4 regions of the Ruthenibacterium intestinale genome follow, and region 2 is predicted to be linked to each of the others. Evidence: predicted binding sites of a transcription regulator. Region 2 holds the regulator's gene; each other region holds the start of a gene.
What was found. The regulator Rex, encoded in region 2, represses fermentation and respiration genes when NADH is low (regulators of the CRP and FNR family bind a similar motif). The targets are predictions, from matches to a motif close to ATTGTTAANNNNTTAACAAT.
Positions count from the first base shown of each region.

Region 1 (3,405 bases), on a different contig from region 2:
TGGAGAAGGTTTCTGCGGATGGCGTGATTACCATTGAGGAAAGCAAAACGGCTGAGACTTATTCCGAGGTCGTAAAAGGTATGCAGTTTGACCGTGGTTATATCACACCGTACATGGTCACCGATACCGAGCGCATGGAAGCTGTTCTGGATGATGCTTATGTGCTCATCACGGATAAAAAGATCAGTGTGATTCAGGACATCCTGCCGCTGCTGGAACAGATTGTTCAGTCCGGCAAAAAGCTGCTGATTGTCGCAGAGGATGTGGAAGGCGAAGCGCTGTCCACTTTGATTGTAAACCGTTTGCGCGGTACCTTTACCGTTGTGGCTGTGAAAGCGCCTGGCTTTGGTGATCGCCGCAAAGAAATGCTGCAGGATATCGCAATCCTTACCGGCGGTACAGTTGTCAGCGAAGAGCTGGGCTATGAGCTGAAAGATGCTTCTATGGAGATGCTGGGCCGTGCTCGTCAGGTCAAAGTGACGAAGGAGTATACCACTATTGTGGATGGTATGGGCGATAAAGAAGCTGTTGCGGCTCGCATTGCACAGATTCGTGCGCAGATGGATGTTACCACCAGCGATTTCGACAAAGAGAAACTGCAGGAGCGTCTGGCGAAACTGTCCGGCGGTGTGGCGGTTATCAAAGTTGGTGCTGCTACAGAAGTAGAGATGAAAGACAAGAAGCTTCGCATTGAAGATGCGCTGAACGCTGCAAAGGCAGCTGTGGAAGAAGGAATTGTAGCCGGCGGCGGTACAGCCCCGATCAACGCAATTCCTGCTGTAGATAAGGTGATCGAGAGCCTGGATGGAGATCAGCGCACTGGTGCCAAGATTGTGCGTAAGGCGCTGGAAGCTCCTCTGCGTCAGATCGCTGAGAATGCTGGCTTGGAAGGCAGCGTGATCATCGATAAAATCGTGTCTTCTGGCAAGGTCAATTATGGCTTCAATGCGCAGACTGAGGAATATGGCGATATGATTGCTGCGGGTATTGTTGACCCGACTAAGGTGACTCGTTCTGCTTTGGAGAACGCAGCGAGCGTTGCTTCCATGGTGCTGACCACGGAGAGCCTTGTGGCAGATGAGCCGGAAGAGCCGGCCGCTGCTGCGGCTGCTGCGGGCGCAGGCATGGGCGGTATGGGCGGCATGTATTAATTTGTTGCCTGAATGGTACAATCGTATTAAAAAAGGGATCTGCGGGAGATTCTCCCGCAGGTCCCTTTTTATTTATATGTATAATGTTTTGCTGAAAGGGGAATAGTAGAAAAAACAGTAGTGGGTGGTTATTCCATGACGATAAGTGAACTTGAGGGATTGACGGATTTGTTAACCAGAGAAGCGGGGATCATTGACATTTGTAAAGAGGGCGCGCGCGATTCGGCAGATTTGGCCTTGAAGGAACTGTACGAGGATATGGCGCAGAGACACAGAGAACATTATCTGGAACTATTGAAGGAACTGCAGGAATAGGAGAGAAGATGATGTGTGACGGGAAAGAAAAAAATCGTATATCTGAAATTGCAAGCTTTCAAAAAGCGCTTTCGAGTTGTTATGAAGAAAATGCGGCCATGTGCGATTCAAAAAAGATAAGTTGATGAAAATTCTTTGTGAAGAGGAGGATCTGCTGTTTGAGTTGCATGGTGAAATGAAAAAGCGGGAATGGAGTGCTTCTCAACAGGCTGCCCCTGAAAAAATTGCACAGGTTTGTTTAAAATTCACACAAATCAAGAAATGAACACCAAGAGAAAAGAAGAGAAAATAAACTGCGGAACATTCTGAAAGGACATGTGTTCCGCAGTTTTTTGTGGATAGAAGAAAAAGAAGTTTAAAGAGAAAAAATATTGCGATTTTTTTAACAAGAATGAAAAAATACGGTTGCAAGTGAGGGAGTTTTCCACTATAATATAAAAAGATATCGTGAAAAAACAGGGAGGTAGTTTTATGGACTTTGCTCCATTCCTGACCGTTGCGGCGGCGATGAACAACCTGGAGGGCGAACCGTCTTTGGGTGTTGTAGTCGTAACAGGTCTGGTGCTTGTCTTTGGTGTGTTGATTTTGTTGTACCTGATCATTACACTGGAAGGCGTTATCTTTTCTTCAATCGATAAGAAGAAAGCAGAAAAGGTTCAGGCTGCGAAAGCGCAGAATGCTGCTCCGGCGCCCAAGGCTCCTGCAGTGCAGCCGGCTGTGAAAGCTCCGGTTGTGGAAGCAGGAATTCCCGGCGAGGTTGTGGCAGCTATCGTAGCTTCCATTGCGTGCATGGACGGCGGAAACCGTTATACGCTGCGCTCGCTGAAACGTGTAAAAACGGGACGGAATGCATGGGCTCAGGCCGGTGTTGCTTCTTATACCGATCCGTTTTAACTGAGGGGAGTGTGAAACATGCAAGGCTTTTTAGACGCTGTTACTGGAATTGCGAGTGAATCGGGTTTCATGGGGATTTTCCAGAACCCCGGTTATCTCATTATGATTATCATCGCCTGTGTGTTGTTGTATTTGGCGATTGTAAAACAATTTGAACCGTTGCTTCTTTTGCCCATTGCCTTTGGTATGCTGCTTGCAAACCTTCCGTTTGGCGACATTATCCACATGGAATTCTTCCTGACGGAGTCCGGTCACCCGGATTTTGTGAGCGTCTTGAACGAAGGCGGTTTGGCGGATATGCTCTATTTGGGCGTTAAGCTTGGAATTTATCCGCCGCTGATTTTCTTGGGCATTGGTACCATGACGGACTTTGGTCCGTTGATTTCCAACCCGAAGAGTTTGCTTTTGGGTGCTGCGGCACAGCTGGGTATCTTCACTACTTATATTGGCGCAAAGTTCTTGGGCTTTACTGGTCCCGAGGCGGCTTCCATCGGTATCATCGGCGGCGCCGACGGTCCTACGGCTATTTTTGTTACCAGCCAGCTGGCTCCGCATCTGCTGGGCGCGATTGCGGTAGCAGCGTACAGTTATATGGCGCTCGTGCCCATTATTCAGCCTCCTATCATGAAGGCCTTGACGACAAAGAAAGAACGCCAGGTCGTTATGAAACAGCTCCGTACAGTTTCCAAAACGGAGAAGATTCTGTTCCCGATTATCTGCACGATCATCATTTGTCTGATTCTGCCTACGGCTGTACCTCTGGTAGGTATGCTGATGCTGGGTAACCTGATGAAAGAGTCTGGCGTTGTGGATCGTATCAATAAGACCGCTGGAAACGAACTGATGAATATCATTACGATTTTCTTGGGCGTATCGGTCGGTTGCACGACCAGCGCAGATACTTTCTTCAATTTGCAGACGGCTTATATCATTGCGCTGGGCTTGCTTGCGTTCTGCTTTGGTACAGCTGGCGGCGTTCTGCTGGGACGTGTAATGTGCTGGGTTACCAAAGGTCAGGTGAACCCGCTGATTGGTTCTGCAGGTG
Region 1 covers NZ_JBBMFA010000113.1:72,234-75,638, reverse strand. Annotated here, with positions in the region: gene groL (chaperonin GroEL) at 1-1,151, shown strand, start outside; gene WMO24_RS15020 (hypothetical protein) at 1,287-1,466, shown strand; gene WMO24_RS15015 (hypothetical protein) at 1,588-1,731, shown strand; gene WMO24_RS15010 (OadG family transporter subunit) at 1,938-2,360, shown strand; gene WMO24_RS15005 (sodium ion-translocating decarboxylase subunit beta) at 2,379-3,405, shown strand, end outside.
Region 1: WMO24_RS15010 (OadG family transporter subunit) is a predicted target of Rex. The motif match lies at 1,837-1,856, and genes of this name have one in related genera.

Region 2 (3,405 bases):
CTTTGGCAGAACTGTCGCAAACTGACTTTTTGTCGGCTGCGGCCAGCATTGAAGGGCGCAGTGAGCATCCTTTGGCTCAAGCGATTGTGGAGTATGCAAAAGGAAAAAATATAGCGCAGCTTCCCGTCAGTGAGTTTAAGGCGAATTTTGGCCGGGGCGTTTCTGCTTTCGTTGAAGGGGAACTATGGTATGCCGGAAACGAAAAAATGATGCGCGAACAAAAGGTTACACTTTCTGAAAATGCTGTGAGCACTTTGGAGAGATTGAGTGAAGAGGGAAAGACACCGCTGCTGTTTGCATCTGAACAAAAGGGGCTGATTGGAATAATCGCAGTAGCGGATACGATCAAGCCCACCAGCAAAGAAGCAATTTCCATGCTTGAGAAAATGGGCGTTGCTGTGACGATGCTCACAGGAGATAACCAGAAAACTGCGGCAGCGATTCAGCGGCAGCTGGGGATTCAACGAATTATAGCAGAAGTGCTTCCGCAGGAGAAGGAACAGCAAATTGCACGGCTTCAAAAAGACGGAAAAATTGTTGCAATGGTAGGAGACGGAATCAATGACGCACCTGCCCTGGCGCGTGCCGATGTGGGAATTGCGATTGGTGCAGGCACAGACGTAGCAATCGAGAGTGCAGATATTGTTTTGATGAAAAACGATTTGCGGGATGTAGCAACGGCAATTCGACTGTCAAAAGCAGTGATTCGCAATATCAAGGAAAATCTGTTTTGGGCCTTTTTCTACAACAGTATTGGCATTCCTTTGGCGGCAGGGCTTTTGTATCCGCTGTTCCAGGTGAAACTGAATCCCATGTTTGCAGCGGCAGCAATGAGCTTGTCCAGTGTATGTGTTGTGTCCAATGCGTTGAGGCTCAGACGATTTAAGGTTATGTACAGTACGCAAACCCCTGGTGCGGTACAGAATATAAAGGAGGAAGATTTTATGAAAACAGTTACACTTCAGATCGAAGGAATGATGTGCCCGCACTGTGTGGCGCATGTCACACAAGCATTGACAAAAATTCCGGGTGTCGACGCACAGGTGAGCCTGGAAAACAAAGAAGCGGTGTGCACATTGACACAGGATGTTTCCGTGCAGCAGTTGACCGATGCGGTGACGGAAGCAGGTTATTCTGTAACAGAGGTGAAGTGATGAAGGCAGATCCTCAAAAAGTCACACGGCTTTTAAAAACAGCTCGCGGACAACTGGATGGAATACTGGCGATGGTAGAGGAAAATCGCTATTGCATGGACATTTCCAACCAGATCCTTGCCACACAGTCGATTTTGTCCAAAGTAAATCGCGAGATTCTGAAAGCGCACATGAACGGGTGTGTGAAGGATGCATTTGAAAGTGGGAACGCAGAAGAAAAGATTGAAGAGATAACGGCGCTTTTGGAAAAATTGAGCCGCTAAAACAAAAACCTTCGGGGTCTTTCGATCCCGAAGGTTTTATATTTTGTAAGAGAATCAATTATTGCGGACGCGATAACCCAAACTTATCAGACTATCGCCCAAATGGACATTTTCTACGGTAATGCCATCGTAAACCACTGATAAGTCGTAATGGCTGAAATTCCAATATCCTTTGATGCCAAGAGCGACAAGGGAAGGGGCAAGTTCCTGTGCACTTTGACGCGGAATGCAGAGAACCGCAACTTCAGGATGATGCTCTTTGCAAAATGATTCCAAGTCCGCAATGTCCAAAATGTCTACGCCGGAAAGCTGGCGCCCGATTTCTTCCGGGTTCTTATCGAACGCAGCGATTAGTTGGTATCCTTTGGCTTCAGCTGTCAAATAGCCGGAAATCGCGCGGCCCAGACGACCGGTTCCAATTAAAATTGTATCCAACTTTTTTTCGCTGAACAGGAGATTGGTGATTTCCCGCAGCAATACATCCACGTGGTAACCAATGCCCTGTTGGCCGAAGCCGCCAAAACAGTTGAAGTCCTGACGCACCTGCGAGGCGGTCGTTCCCATAATTTTGGCAAGTTCACTGGAAGAAACTTTTACAACGCCGTTTTTATGCATATCAGAAAGATAGCGATAATATTTGGGCAACCGTTTGATGACCGGCAGAGAAACCTTGTTCTGCATGGTTTGGATTCACCCGACCTTTTTAGAATAAAATTTTTCTTTCCGCTGCTGTAAAGTGCGCTCTGTCAAAGCGTTTCAATGGTGCGCATCACATAATCGCCGAATTCCTCACAGGTGCAGCCCGTGTCACGTCCGGTGATGGTAAGCGCTTTTTCCTCAAACATGCATTTATCCAGCGCGGCAGTCAGCTGGTCGGATTCTTTTTGATATCCAATGTGGGACAGGAGCATGGCGCTTGCGCGCAGCATGCTGCAGGGATCTGCATATTTGGCGCGGCCCTCCTTGACCATACGGGGGGCGGAGCCGTGAATCGCTTCAAACATTGCATATCTTTTGCCAATGTTTCCGGAACCGGCGGTGCCTACACCACCCTGGAATTCTGCAGCTTCATCGGTAATGATATCGCCATATAGATTCGGCAAAACAAAGACCTGGAAGTCCTGACGGCGCTTCGGGTCGACCAGTTTGGCGGTCATGATATCAATGTACCAGTCATCGGTAACGATTTCCGGATATTTGGCACCCATTTCCTGGCAGAGACGCAGGAACTTGCCGTCGGTCGCTTTGACAATGTTTGCCTTGGTGACGATGGAAACACGGTTTTTGTGGTTTTTGTGCGCAAAATCATAAGCAAGTGCAGCAATTCGCTCCGTTCCGTCTGTAGTGGTGACGGTGAAGTCAATGGAAATACCGTCCTCGGTTTCAAAACCGCAGCTGCCGAGCGTGTAGGCTCCTTCTGTGTTTTCACGGAAGAACGTCCAGTCAATGCCCTGCTCCGGTACTTTTACGGGGCGAACGTTGGCGAAAAGGTCCAATTCTTTGCGCATAGCGACGTTGGCGCTTTCGATGTTCGGCCACTCGTCTCCGGCGCGCGGGGTGGTTGTAGGGCCTTTCAAAATGACATGGCATGCTTTCAATTCGGCAAGCACATCATCCGGGATCGCCTTCATATGTGCGGCGCGGTTTTCAATGGTAAGACCGTCGATTTCTTTGAAAACGATGCGGCCTTTGGCGACGTCATCTTTCAAAAGGAAGCGAAGAACACGCTCAGCCTCGTGTGTGATGGTGGGACCAATGCCGTCACCACCGCAGATGCCGATGACGATTTGATCCAGCTTGGAATAATCCACAAAGTCACCCTGGGCGCGCATCTTGGCAACGCGGGCTTTTTGTGCTTCAATCAGTTCTCCAAATCTTTCTTTGGCTTCGTTTACAGATACCATGATCAGAAGCTCCTCTCTTTTATTTCAGCGTTTTTTCACGGGTGAAATTCAGCAAACCGCCAGCTTTGATGATTTCGGCCTGAC
Region 2 covers NZ_JBBMFA010000034.1:3,987-7,391, forward strand. Annotated here, with positions in the region: gene WMO24_RS01090 (heavy metal translocating P-type ATPase) at 1-1,154, shown strand, start outside; gene WMO24_RS01095 (metal-sensing transcriptional repressor) at 1,154-1,417, shown strand; gene WMO24_RS01100 (redox-sensing transcriptional repressor Rex) at 1,472-2,098, opposite strand; gene WMO24_RS01105 (isocitrate/isopropylmalate family dehydrogenase) at 2,164-3,321, opposite strand; gene WMO24_RS01110 (aconitate hydratase) at 3,341-3,405, opposite strand, start outside.

Region 3 (3,405 bases), on a different contig from region 2:
AGTCTCCTTTTTTGGGTTCGTTTTGTTTGGAAATGTGCGCTTCGCGCCAGGCGCGCACGGCCTCCAGCTTCTGTTTGGCGCGGGCTTCGCTGCCCGCTTCGGTGGGCTCGTAATAGCGGGTGCCCCGCAGGTTCTCCGGCAGGCAGTCGAAGGCGGCCACCTTTTCGGCGGTGTCGTGGGCGTAGACGTAGCCCTCGCCGTAGGACAGCTCCTTCATCAGGCGGGTGGGCGCGTTGCGGATGATCAGGGGCACCGGCTCGTCCAGCATTTTCAGGGCGTCGGCCTTGGCGTGCTCGTAAGCTTTGTACACCGCGTTGGAGCGGGGCGCCAGGGACAGGTAGATCACCGCCTGGGTCAGCGCCAGGCTGCACTCCGGCATGCCGATGAAGTGACAGGCGTTGTAGGCGTCCACGGTCAGGGTCAGCGCACGGGTGTCCGCCAGGCCGATGTCCTCGCTGGCAAAGCGGATCAGCCGCCGGGCCACGTACAGGGGGTCCTCGCCGGCCTCCAGCATGCGGGCCAGCCAGTACACCGCGGCGTCCGGGTCCGAATTGCGCATGGACTTGTGCAGCGCGGAGATGAGGTTGTAATGCTCTTCGCCGTTTTTATCGTACAGCAGCGATTTTTTGGAGACACACTGCTCCACCAGCGACCGTTCCACCACGGTTTTGTCCCCTTCGCGCCGGCCGTTGAGCACCGCCATTTCCAGCGTGTTCAGCGCCGTGCGGCCGTCGCCGTTGGCAAACCGGGCGATCATGCCCAGGGTGTCGTCGTCCACCTGCACCTGCTGGCCGCCGAAGCCCCGCTCATCGGTCAGCGCCCGGCGCAGAAGCCCCGTCACCTCTTCGGGGGTCAGGGCGTTGAGCACAAACACCTTGCACCGGGACAAAAGGGCCGAGTTGATCTCAAAGGACGGATTTTCCGTGGTGGCGCCGATCAGGGTGATGCTGCCCTTTTCCACAAAGGGGAGAAACGCGTCCTGCTGGGCCTTGTTGAAGCGGTGGATCTCGTCCACAAACAGGATGGTCTTGTCCCCGAAGGCGCGGGCGTCCTCGGCCTGCTTCATCACGGCCTTGATCTCCTTCACGCCGCTGGTCACGGCGGAAAAATCAATGAACTCGGCTTTGGTGCGCCGGGCAATGATGCGTGCCAGCGTGGTTTTTCCCACGCCCGGCGGCCCCCAGAAAATCATGGAGGGCACGGCGTCGGCGTCGATCATCCGCCGCAGCACCCTGTCCGGGCCCAGAAGATGCTCCTGCCCGCAGAATTCTTCCAGCGTGCGGGGGCGCATCCGGCTGGCCAGGGGCTGGGTCAGCAGAGGCTGAGAAAAAAGCGTCTGTTGTTCCATGCTTCCACCTTCCTTGCATTGCCCTTATTATACAATAGAAACACGTTTGCGCAAAGAGGCTCAAATTCATAGTTTGTTAAAGATTTGTCAAAACTGTAAGAAAACGACCCGTTTCCTGCAAAACATTCGGCACTCTGTGCATTGATAAACTTTTAACAATGGGGTACAATAAGAATCAGCAAAGCCCCCGAAGAACAACACATGTTTGAGTAGATTTTGGAGGAAATGGGAATATGGCAGAGAAAAAAGCAGCGCCCGTCACCACGGTGAAAAGCGAAGTGGAAACCATGATCGACAATCTGGTGGCCAAGGCGCAGGTCGCTCTGAAAGAGTTTTTGGAGCTGGACCAGGAGAAGATCGACCACATTGTGCATGAGATGGCTCTGGCCGGCCTGGACAAACACCAGGAGCTGGCCCGCATGGCGGTGGAAGAGACCGGCCGCGGCGTGTACGAGGACAAGGTCATCAAGAACATGTTCGCCACGGAATACATCTGGCACGACATTAAGAACGAGAAGACCGTGGGCATTCTGGACGAGAACGAGATGGAAGGCTATGTGGAAGTGGCCGAGCCCGTGGGCGTGATCTGCGGCGTGACCCCCACCACCAACCCCACCTCCACCACGCTGTTCAAATGCCTGATTGCGGTGAAGACCCGCAACCCCATCATCTTCGGCTTCCATCCGTCCGCGCAGAAGTGCTCGGCTGAGGCGGCCCGCATCGTGTACGAGGCGGCGGTCAAGGCCGGCGCGCCCAAGAACTGCATTCAGTGGATCGAAAAGCCGTCCATCGAGGCCACCGGCGCTTTGATGAATCACCCCGGCGTGGCCACCATTCTGGCCACCGGCGGCCCCGGCATGGTGCAGGCGGCGTACAGCTGCGGCAAACCGGCCCTGGGCGTAGGCCCCGGCAACGTGCCCTGCTACATCAACAAAACGGCGGACCTGCACCGCGCGTGCACCGACCTGATGATGTCCAAGACCTTCGACAACGGCATGATCTGCGCCTCCGAGCAGGCGGTCATCGTGGACCAGGAGATCGCCAAGGACTTTGAAAGCTACATGAAGGCCAACAACTGCTACTTCCTGAACAAGGAAGAGACCGAGCAGCTGGCCAAATACATGTTCCCCGATCCCCACAAGGGCGTGTTTGCCCCGGTGGTCGGCAAGTCTGCCAACTGGATCGCCGAGCAGGCCGGCCTGAAAGTGCCTGAGAAGACCAAGATCCTGATCGCGCCGCTGGACAAACCCGACGACAACCATCCTCTGGCCAAAGAGAAACTGAGCCCCGTGCTGGCCTACTTCAAGGTCAAGAGCAAAGAGCAGGGCTTCGACTATGCCAACAAGATGCTGGAGCTGGGCGGCCTGGGCCACTCCGCGGTCATCCACACCGGCGACATGGAGATCGCCGACGAGTACGGTATTGCCATGCGCGTGGGCCGCATCATCGTGAACAGCCCGTCCTCTCAGGGCGCCATCGGCGACATTTACAACACCAACACTCCGTCCCTGACGCTGGGCTGCGGCTCCTACGGCAAGAACTCCGTCAGCCAGAACGTGACCACCGTCAACCTGATCAACAAAAAACGCATTGCGAAACGGAGAGTCAACATGCAGTGGTTCAAGGTGCCGCCCAAGATCTATTTTGAGGAAGATTCCATCCAGTACCTGGAGAAAATGGAGGACATTTCCCGCGCGTTCATCGTCACCGACCCTGTCATGGTGCAGCTGGGCAACGTGGACAAGGTGCTGTACTATCTGCGCAAACGCGAGCAGTACTGCCATGCGGAGATCTACTCCGACGTGGAGAGCGATCCTTCCGTTGAGTGCATCATGCGCGGCGTGGAGGCCATGCGCTCCTTCCAGCCGGACGTGATCATCGCCATCGGCGGCGGTTCCGCCATCGACGCGGCCAAGGGCATGTGGCTGTTCTACGAGCATCCGGAGACCAGCTTTGACGGCCTGCGCCAGCGTTTCCTGGACATCCGCAAACGCGCCTTCAAGTTCCCGAAACTGGGCAAAAAGACCAAACTGGTGGCCATCCCCACCACTTCCGGC
Region 3 covers NZ_JBBMFA010000074.1:57,069-60,473, reverse strand. Annotated here, with positions in the region: gene WMO24_RS05820 (replication-associated recombination protein A) at 1-1,348, opposite strand, end outside; gene adhE (bifunctional acetaldehyde-CoA/alcohol dehydrogenase) at 1,582-3,405, shown strand, end outside.
Region 3: adhE (bifunctional acetaldehyde-CoA/alcohol dehydrogenase) is a predicted target of Rex. The motif match lies at 1,489-1,508, and genes of this name have one in related genera.

Region 4 (3,405 bases), on a different contig from region 2:
TAAAGCCGAAGCTGTCACAGTAATGGGCTTCCTCCTTGCCGCTGCGGGTCAGCACCACAATGTCGGAAACGGAAAGGCTGTGGCCGGTGAAGTCGGCGGGACGGTCAAGGTTGAATGTGCGGTAGATGTCCTCCAGCGTGGTTTTGCCGTCCAGCGGGGCCGTGTAAACCAGATCGTAATTCTGCCGGTCAACGGCCAGCCCCGCTTCCTGCAAGCTCTCGTAAGCCTCAAAGCGATAATCCCGTGTTTCCGGCCCGCCTTTGAGCTGGTAGATGGCAAAGGTGTCGCCCTGCTCCTGCGCCGGGGGATCGACGGTGAAATAAGGGTTTTCCCATTGGGTGAAAGGCATATCCGGCATGGCCTTGTAGCTGCCGTTCTCCATCACATAGGGCCGCACCCGGTCAAAGCCGATTTCCTGTGCCACACGGGAAAGGCTTTCCAGTACCACGGGATCACTCCGCAGCCGTTCCATGCGGGTGAAGTCCTCCACAAGATAATTCTGGCCTGCCCGCACATGGAGAATATCAGCGGCGCTCATGCCGTCCTTGCTTTCCATGCCCAGCGTCAGATGGGCGTAGGGACATTCCGCATAGACGCAGAATTGATATTTCCAGTGCGGGCGATAAAAGCGGCAGGTGCCGCAGTCCTCCGGCGTGACCGCCTCGCCGCTGTCGTAGTGGTCGAAACCGGGCTTGCCCTGCATGAGCTGTTCAAAGGCCCGGTCGCTGCCGGAAGTGAAGTACATAGGCCGTCGCCTCCTTTCCGCTTTTGGGCAAAAAGAAAAGCCGCAGACTTTTTTCAAAATCTGCGGCTTGGCCGGGGAAACAGAAAAGGGCGCTGTCATGCTTGACAACACCCTGTTTCTGCCTGATTATTCAGTTGTTTTGACCTGCCCCGTTTTCCGCTGCCCTAAAAAACATTGATATTACTGGGTTTTTTCATGTTTTCTTATGGCAACGCTCTTTTAGCCGGCGCTTTTTTGTCCGGACCGAACGATCCGGTTATTCGGTATAAATCTGCTGACTTCCGCTGATGGCTTTTCCCAGATACGTGTCGATCCATTGCGAAGCAGCTGTAAGATCCCGGGCGCGAAGATAGGTATACAGCGTCTCGGTGTTGCGACAAAGGGCTTCGATGCCGTACAGCCGGCAGAAGCGCACCCACAGAGTGATGACAGGCGCTTTAAATGAATAATAAATCAGGGGGAGAATACTGTTGCCGCCCGCAAGGGCCAGTTCGTGCTGAAATTGGAAAGCAGTTTCCGCAGCCTGCGCGGCATCTTCCGAAGCGGCAAGCTTTTCCAGAATATCCCCCAGGCGGGCCAGCGACTCATCAGAAGCATGGCGGATGGCGCTTTCCACTGCCAGGTGCTCCAGCGCACGGCGCACTTCCAGAATCGAACGGATTTCGTCTTTTCCCAGCACGCCGCCGCGAAATTCCATGATGGCGATCAAAGTGCTCAGGTTTCCCTCACGGCGATAGTCCGCCACGCATGTGCCCTGCCGGGGGCGAACTTCCAGAAAGCCCTGGCCGGCCAACTCGGCCAGTCCGCCGTTGACCACGGCTCGGCTGACCTGCATCTGACGGGCAAGTTCCCGTTCGGGCGGCAGTTGTGTGCCCACGGGCAATTCTCCCGAAAGAATTTTTCCCTGAAGCTGCTGCACAAACAGATCTTTTAAGCTGGGGGCCGAAAGTCTGGTAAACTCCACAAAAAACACCTCTTTTGTAACATTGGCTATACCACATACCACAAGGCTATTTTATCATACAATTTGTCCAATGAAAAGAGAGGCTTTTGGGCTATTCCCCAAATTATACCAATGTTTATTGACGCTTTTTCACAAGAATGTTACTTTATTAACGAAGAGAAAATTGTGAAAATTTTGTGTGAATCACTCTGGATAAGCCAGAATGAGAAGAGGAGAGAACGCGATGGATGAAGTGAAAGTTCTGCAGGTCAAGCAAAGCGTGTTTGCGGCCAATGACCGGCAGGCGGATCAGCTGCGGGCGCAGCTGAAGAAAAAAGGCATCTTTTTGCTGAATCTGATGTCGTCGCCGGGGTCTGGCAAGACCACTACGCTGAAACGGACGATTGAGATGTTGGGCGGTGAATTCCGTATCGGGGTGATGGAGGCGGACATTGATTCCGATGTGGATGCCCGCGCTATCGCGGTCACCGGCGCCAAGGCGATTCAGCTGCACACGGGCGGCATGTGCCATCTGGATGCGGAGATGACCCGGCAGGGGCTGGAAGGACTGGATGCGGACGATGTGGAACTGGCCATTCTGGAAAATGTGGGCAATTTGGTGTGCCCGGCCGAGTTCGATACAGGCGCAGTAAAAAATGCCATGATCCTTTCCGTGCCGGAAGGACACGACAAACCGTTGAAATATCCGCTGATGTTTTCTGTGTGCGATGTGGTGCTCGTCAATAAAATGGATGTAATGCCGTATTTCGATTTTGATTTGGACCAATGCCGCGCATACGTGCAGATGCGCAATCCCAATGCGGTGGTAATTCCCATTTGTGCCAGAACGGGCGAGGGAATGGGGCCGTGGATCGAGTGGCTGCGCAGCCAGATTCTCGCCTGGCGCGCGGATGATTTTGCGACAGAGAAAGTAGAGGTATGAAATGAGTCAGACACATTTTCCGCTGGATGAAAGCAAATTGTCTTTTTCCATTCCGAAGGATGAAAAGCCGCGGGAAAAGATTATGAAACTGGGACAGATGATTACTGACCGTGTGCCGGCCAAGCTGCGTCCGCTCACAGCGGAGGACCCGGAATATTGGGGCCTGGCAGGGCTTGTAACCGATGAGATGGCGGATGTGGCGTTGAAAATGAAAGTGCGCAAACCCATGACGCTTCCGCAGCTGGTCAAAGCGACGGGGAAAAGTGCCGAAGAACTGGAACCGCTGTTGTATCAAATGAGTTACATCGGCCTTCTGGAGTACAACTGGGAAAACGAGCGCCGAGAAAAACAGTATGTTCTGCCCATGTTCGTGCCGGGCAGCGCCGAGTTTTTCAACATGCAGAAACACCAGATCGATGAGCATCCGGAAGTAACTGCCTTTTTTGAGCGAATGACCTTTTTGCCGCTGGAGCACATTACGGCGATGGTGCCGCCGGGCGGTGCGGGCATCGGCATGCACGTCATTCCGGTGGAAAAGGCCATCGAAACGGAAAATCAATCTGTGGACATCGAGCACATTTCCCATTGGCTGAAAAAATACGACGGAAAATATGCTGCGAGTCCCTGTTCCTGCCGCATGTCCCGCGCGAAGCTGGGAGAGGGGTGCGGTGATGACCCGGAAGACTGGTGCATCGGCGTGGGAGATATGGCTGATTACCTGGTGGAGACCAAGAAAGGTCATTATGTGGATTATGACGAAGTGCTGCACATTCT
Region 4 covers NZ_JBBMFA010000105.1:49,720-53,124, reverse strand. Annotated here, with positions in the region: gene WMO24_RS15870 (YodL domain-containing protein) at 1-745, opposite strand, end outside; gene WMO24_RS12910 (FadR/GntR family transcriptional regulator) at 1,002-1,709, opposite strand; gene hypB (hydrogenase nickel incorporation protein HypB) at 1,933-2,631, shown strand; gene WMO24_RS12900 (FAD-dependent oxidoreductase) at 2,633-3,405, shown strand, end outside.
Region 4: hypB (hydrogenase nickel incorporation protein HypB) is a predicted target of Rex. The motif match lies at 1,846-1,865, and genes of this name have one in related genera.